Linked DNA regions of Sporosarcina pasteurii. The protein of the gene in region 1 binds, or shares a complex with, the protein of each later gene. Links are inferred from orthologs where the notes say so. Each region holds a gene or a part of one and is shown on either strand. Other genes may lie near its edges.

Region 1 (3,128 bases):
CGAAATCGAAAAGAATGATTTAGAAAACGCTGGAGAAACTGCAACTGCGGAATAACTGAAATAATTTACGGGGGGGCCTGTAGAATAAGGCCCTCCGATTTTTTCTTTCGTGTTGACAGGTAGAAAAAAAGATGTTAATATACAAAAGGTTGATAGTTACATGTCTGTACTTTGGAGGATATGAAAATGTCTTATGAAAAAGTGAAGCAGGCAAAAGAGACAATCATCGGTATAAAGCAAACAGTAAAAGCAATTCAAGCAGGCAAGGTAACAGAAGTTATCATTGCTCAGGATATAGAAGAACGGTTTACTCGACAGTTGTTAGAAGTAACCAATGAATATTCAATTCCTGTGACTTATGTTGCTTCAAGAAAACAGCTTGGAGAAGCATCTGGCATTGCGGTCGGTACATCCGTTGTTGCGCTTACTGAATAAACGTTTTTGTGCATTCTCGCACGAAAACTTGTTTTTACCCCTAAAATGAACCACCTGGATGTGTGGTCTTGCAAAACGTAAATGAGAGGAGGACAAAATCAATGCCTACAATTAACCAATTGGTTCGTAAAGGTCGTAGATCAAAAGTTTCTGGTTCTAAATCACCTGCACTTGGAAAAAGCTATAACAGCTTTAAAAAGACGATGACGGATGTTAATTCTCCACAAAAACGTGGCGTTTGTACACGTGTTGGAACGATGACACCGAAGAAGCCGAACTCAGCCCTACGTAAATATGCACGTGTGCGTCTAACAAACCAACTTGAAGTGAACGCTTATATCCCAGGTGAGGGACATAACCTTCAAGAGCACAGTGTTGTACTTATTCGTGGTGGACGTGTTAAAGACTTACCGGGTGTTCGTTATCATGTTGTACGTGGTGCGCTTGATACAGCTGGAGTTACTGGCCGTATGCAAAGTCGTTCTATGTACGGTGCGAAAAAACCAAAAGAAAAGAAATAATGTGAAATACAATCTAAGTGAAGTTGCATAAAAACCCAGCTGGTATTAAATGTGCAAATGACTTGATCCTTAAAATATAAGAAATGTGTGAAAGGAGGACAAAAACATGCCTCGTAAAGGTCCTGTAGCTAAACGTGATGTACTACCAGATCCGATTTATAACTCGAAACTTGTTTCACGTCTTATAAACTCAATGATGGTAGATGGTAAGAAAGGTACTTCTCAAAAAATTCTATACGGTGCGTTTGAACTTGTAAAAGAACGTTCTGGAAAAGATCCATTAGAAGTATTTGAAGCAGCACTTGAAAATGTAATGCCGGTTCTTGAAGTGCGCGCACGCCGTGTTGGTGGAGCGAACTACCAAGTTCCAGTAGAAGTACGTCCTGAGCGTCGTACAACACTAGGCTTACGTTTCTTCGTAAACTATTCTCGTCAACGCGGTGAGAAAACAATGGAAGAGCGTCTAGCTAACGAAATTTTAGATGCTTCAAACAACACTGGTGCTTCCGTTAGAAGACGTGAAGAACTACACAAAATGGCAGAAGCGAACAAAGCTTTCGCTCACTACCGTTGGTAAGTTGAAGTTATATATAACTCTTAACCGAGATGGAAGGAGATTGACAACATGGCTAGAGAGTTCTCCTTAGAGAATACTCGTAACATTGGAATCATGGCTCACATCGATGCCGGTAAAACGACAACGACTGAGCGTATCCTTTATTACACAGGTCGTATTCATAAGCTTGGTGAAACACATGAAGGTGCATCTCAAATGGACTGGATGGAGCAAGAGCAGGAGCGTGGAATTACAATCACTTCTGCAGCGACAACAGCTCAGTGGAAAGGTCACCGTGTTAACATCATTGACACGCCAGGTCACGTGGACTTCACAGTTGAAGTTGAACGTTCCCTACGTGTACTCGATGGTGCGGTAACAGTTCTTGATGCTCAATCAGGTGTTGAGCCACAAACTGAAACAGTATGGCGTCAAGCGACAAACTATTCTGTTCCACGTTTAGTATTTGTTAACAAAATGGACAAGACAGGTGCGGACTTCCACTATGCAGTGGGAACAGTACGCGAACGTCTAGGTGCAAACGCACATCCAATCCAATTACCAATTGGTGCGGAAGATCAGTTCCATGCAATCATTGACCTAATTGAAATGAAAGCTACTTTCTATGGTGATGACTTCGGGAAAGATGTTGAAGTAAGAGACATTCCTGAAGAACATCTTGCTGAAGCTGAAGAGTACCGTGAGAGTCTAATTGAAGCAATTGTTGAATTCGATGAAGACCTTATGGAAAAATACTTAGGTGGCGAAGAGCTAACTGTAGAAGAAATCAAAGCAGCAATCCGTAAAGCAACACTAGATGTTGAATTTTACCCTGTTGTTTGTGGAACAGCTTTCAAAAACAAAGGTGTTCAACTAGTTCTAGATGCAGTAATCGACTACTTACCAGCTCCAACTGATATCCAAGCGATTGCTGGATTTAATCCTGAAAACAACGAAGAGGAAACTCGTCCTGCTGATGACAATGGTCCATTCTCGGCACTTGCGTTTAAAGTTATGACGGATCCTTATGTTGGTAAACTAACATTCTTCCGTGTGTACTCTGGTACACTAAAGTCAGGATCTTACGTACGTAACACGACGAAAGATAAGCGTGAGCGTGTAGGACGTATCCTACAAATGCATGCTGACTCTCGTGAAGAAATCGCAGAAGTTCACTCCGGTGACATTGCTGCTGCGGTTGGTTTAAGAGACACAGGTACTGGTGACACATTATGTGATGAAAAAGCACCTGTTATCTTAGAGTCAATGGAATTCCCTGAGCCGGTTATTTCCGTTGCAATCGAACCAAAAACAAAAGCTGACCAAAGTAAAATGGGTGAAGCTCTTGCGAAACTTCAAGAGGAAGACCCGACGTTCAGAGCACATACAGATGAAGAAACTGGCGAAGTAATTATTGCTGGTATGGGTGAATTACACTTAGACGTTCTAGTTGACCGTCTACGTCGTGAATTTGGCGTTGAAGCTAACGTTGGAGCACCACAAGTATCTTACCGTGAAACATTCCGTCAAGCAGCGGAAGTTGAAGGTAAGTTCGTTCGTCAATCTGGTGGTCGTGGACAATACGGTCATGTATGGGTTGAATTCTCTCCAAACGA
Region 2 (3,209 bases), 1.8 Mb from region 1 along the record:
GGAACAGCTGAAAAGTTAATTCGTGAAGGAATGCAGTATGTTGAGCAACAACAATTTGAACAAGCTGTCCATTCGTTTGAAGAAGCGATGCAATTTGAACCAGAATCGGATGAATTTTTACTTCCTTATGCAATTGCACTTTATGAAATAAAAGCGTTTCAGCGTGCTAAGGAAATAACGGCAATGTTATTAAATCGTGGACCCGAAGATTACATAGGTACGATGGAGTTGTACTTGACGATACTCATTCATTTAGAAGAGTATGAAGATGTTGAAATGAAAATTGATATCTTATTGGAAGAAGGTTTTGTGCCTCAAGGAATGCTAAGTAAATTTAAATACTTACGCGATCTAAACAAACGGCTGGCGTTACGATATGGTAATGAAGAACCAATAGGGGCAGATGCACCATTCACGTTAGAAGAGTTTCTGGCGATGGATGGATTAGGTCAACAACAATTGCTTGCTTCTTTAGACGGAACGGATCTTCATGCAATCATAGAAGTGTTAGAGGATATTGTGGAAAGTAGCGAACTTTCTCCGATTGTCGTAACATTTGCGTTGACGCTATTGCACCAAGCACAATACTCAAGACAAGTCACGGTTCGTAAATTCGGTTTCGAGAAAGAAGTCATACCAGCCACAATGGCGTTACCAGGTCAGGATAAACGAACGCAAGCAGTTCTGGCTGAGTTGGAAAAGCTTTTAATCCAAGACCCATCACGATTGGAGTTAGCTTATGGCCTCGTCGAGAAATTTATGATTATTGCCTATCCGTTCGATTGGGGAAGTTATTCTAAAGAGGAAATTGCAAATGCCTATATTGAATACATAGATAGTTTATTTTCAGGTGAAGAACTTCCCAATACACCCCTTCTTGCATTCATCAAACAATTGGACAACGATTCAGATTTTAAACCAGTATAAAATATATTGAAAGATCATGACGTTATGCTATACTGAAACAGTTGTCAAAATTGCATATACGTGTAAAATAGATTTACAAAAGATTCGGAGGTTTTTTAACATGTCAATTAAATGGGAAAAACAAGAAGGTAACCAAGGCGTTTTAACAGTTGAGGTTCCAGCAGAAGAAGTTACAAAAGGTCTTAATCAAGCATTTAAAAAAGTTGTGAAAGATGTACAAGCTCCAGGTTTCCGTAAAGGAAAAATGCCACGTAAAATGTTTGAAAAAATGTACGGTGTAGAAGCTTTATACAATGATGCATTAGACTTCATCTTACCAGATGCTTATTCGAATGCAGTTGAAGAAGCAGGAATTGAGCCAGTAGATCGTCCTGAAATCGACATCGAGCAAATGGAAAAAGGCAAAGAACTTATTTTCAAAGCGACAGTTACAGTAAAACCTGAAGTGAAACTAGGAGAATACAAAGGTTTAGAAGTGACACGTCAAGAAACTGAAGTAACAGATGAAGAAATTGAAGAGCAATTAAAAGATCGCCAAACAGCATTTGCTGAACTAGTTGTAAAAGAAGACGGCGAAGTTCAAAACGGTGATACAGTTAAACTAGACTTCAAAGGTTTCTCTAACGGTGAAGCATTTGAAGGTGGAGAAGCACAAGACTTCGATTTAGAAATTGGTTCAGGTTCTTTCATTCCAGGCTTTGAAGACCAAATGATTGGTATGAAAGTCGGCGAAGAAAAAGAAATCGAAGTATCTTTCCCAGAAGAATACCATGCAGCAGAACTTGCAGGTAAACCAGCTGTATTCGAAGTGAAAGTTAATGAAATTAAAGCAAAAGAAACGCCAGAGTTAGATGACGAACTTGCAAAAGAAATCGACGAAGAAGTTGAAACGCTAGACGAGTTACGTAAGAAAATGAAAGAACAAACAGCTGAAGAAAAGAAAAATGCTTCTGAAACAGCGCTTCGCGATGATCTTGTTGAAGCAGCAGCACGCAATTCAGAAATCGATATTCCAGAAGTCATGATCGAATCAGAAGTTGAGCGCATGATGGGTGAATTCGAACAACGTCTACAACAGCAAGGTATGAACCTTGATCTTTATTTCCAATTCTCAGGTCAAGATAAAGAGGCGCTGAGTAACCAAATGAAAGACGATGCATTAAACCGTGTACGTGTTTCATTAACACTTGAAGCAATTGGTAAAGAAGAAAACATCGAAGTTGCAGAAGAAGACATTAACGAAGAATTACAGAAAATGTCTGATCAATTCGGTATGGACGTAGAGCAAATTAAAGCAGCATTAGGTGGTACTTCAGTACTTGAAAACGACCTTCGTTTCAATAAAACAGTTGAATTCCTTGTGGAAAACGCAAAAATTACTGAATAAGAAAAAGATATATGGACAAGGTACGGTAGACCGTACCTTGTTTTACATAAAATAAGTATTTTCAAGTCAATTGGTAATTAATTGAGTCCAAATTAGTTGATTATACGGATTGAGTCTTGTAATATTGTCACTTGAAAAGGGGTGAGCATAATGTTCAAATTTAACGATGAAAAAGATAATTTAAACTGTTCCTTTTGTGGAAAATCCCAAGAACAAGTTCGGAAGCTTGTAACAGGCCAAGGGGTCTATATTTGCGACGAATGCGTTGAACTTTGTGCCGAAATCGTCAAAGAGGAGATCGAGCTTGAAGAAGGTTTCGAGTTAAAAGATGTCCCAAAACCGAGAGAAATACAAAGTATTCTTGATGACTATTTAATTGGGCAGGACCGAGCAAAGAAATCGCTCGCGGTAGCTGTATATAATCATTACAAGCGTGTCAATTCTGGTAGTAAAATTGATGATGTAGAACTTGCGAAATCTAACATCGTTCTGATTGGACCTACTGGAAGTGGTAAGACATTACTCGCTCAAACGTTAGCCCGTATTCTTGATGTGCCATTCGCTATTGCAGATGCGACGTCATTAACAGAGGCCGGCTACGTCGGAGAGGATGTCGAAAATATATTACTAAAATTAATTCAAGCAGCAGATTATGATGTTGAAAAAGCTGAAAAAGGCATTATCTACATCGATGAAATCGATAAAGTTGCACGCAAATCTGAAAACGCATCGATTACACGAGACGTATCAGGTGAAGGTGTTCAACAAGCGCTACTGAAAATTTTAGAAGGGACGGTTGCAAGTGTTCCGCCACAGGGTGGACGTAAGCATCCGCATCAAGAGTTTATCCAATTAGATACAACGAATATCCTCTTTATCGTTGGTGGCGCTTTTG

Evidence for each region.
Region 2: the proteins of rpsG (region 1) and tig are in contact, whole or in part, in a crystal structure (PDB 3GTY), measured with the Thermotoga maritima proteins. The link is inferred for Sporosarcina pasteurii from one-to-one orthologs. Residues at the interface, in WP_004081843.1 of Thermotoga maritima: Lys34, Lys52, Lys55, Glu59, Arg62, Gln63, Glu66, Asn67, Lys69, Val71, Arg95, Ala109, Lys110, Lys111, Gly112, Arg113, Pro114, Glu117, Glu121, Ile124, Ala125, Tyr127, Asn128, Asn129, Thr130, Gly131, Lys135, Asp139, Arg142, Met143; in WP_004081061.1 of Thermotoga maritima: Glu122, Val124, Val129, Leu130, Tyr133, Glu188, Gly259, Ile262, Tyr263, Glu266, Ser270, Glu273, Gln274, Glu277, Arg308, Gln311, Ile312, Ser315, Tyr316, Glu325, Arg329, Arg336, Leu363, Phe366, Trp367, Arg373, Leu377, Arg381, Leu384, Glu387.

What each region holds. Positions count from the first base shown.
Region 1 is NZ_CP160452.1:3,120,827-3,123,954, reverse strand. What follows is about bases 1-2,797. They hold rpsG (30S ribosomal protein S7), read left to right. Parts: upstream 1-1,062; coding sequence 1,063-1,533; downstream 1,534-2,797. Other genes in these bases: fusA (elongation factor G), read left to right, coding at 1,582-2,797; rpsL (30S ribosomal protein S12), read left to right, coding at 537-956; AB1H92_RS15240 (ribosomal L7Ae/L30e/S12e/Gadd45 family protein), read left to right, coding at 187-435; rpoC (DNA-directed RNA polymerase subunit beta'), read left to right, coding at 1-55. In the rest of the region: more of fusA, read left to right, coding at 2,798-3,128.
Region 2 is NZ_CP160452.1:1,294,141-1,297,349, forward strand. Bases 293-3,170 are described here. They hold tig (trigger factor), read left to right. Parts: upstream 293-1,027; coding sequence 1,028-2,314; downstream 2,315-3,170. Other genes in these bases: AB1H92_RS05880 (tetratricopeptide repeat protein), read left to right, coding at 293-927; clpX (ATP-dependent protease ATP-binding subunit ClpX), read left to right, coding at 2,465-3,170. In the rest of the region: more of AB1H92_RS05880, read left to right, coding at 1-292; more of clpX, read left to right, coding at 3,171-3,209. UniProt on the Bacillus subtilis protein: Involved in protein export. Acts as a chaperone by maintaining the newly synthesized protein in an open conformation. Functions as a peptidyl-prolyl cis-trans isomerase.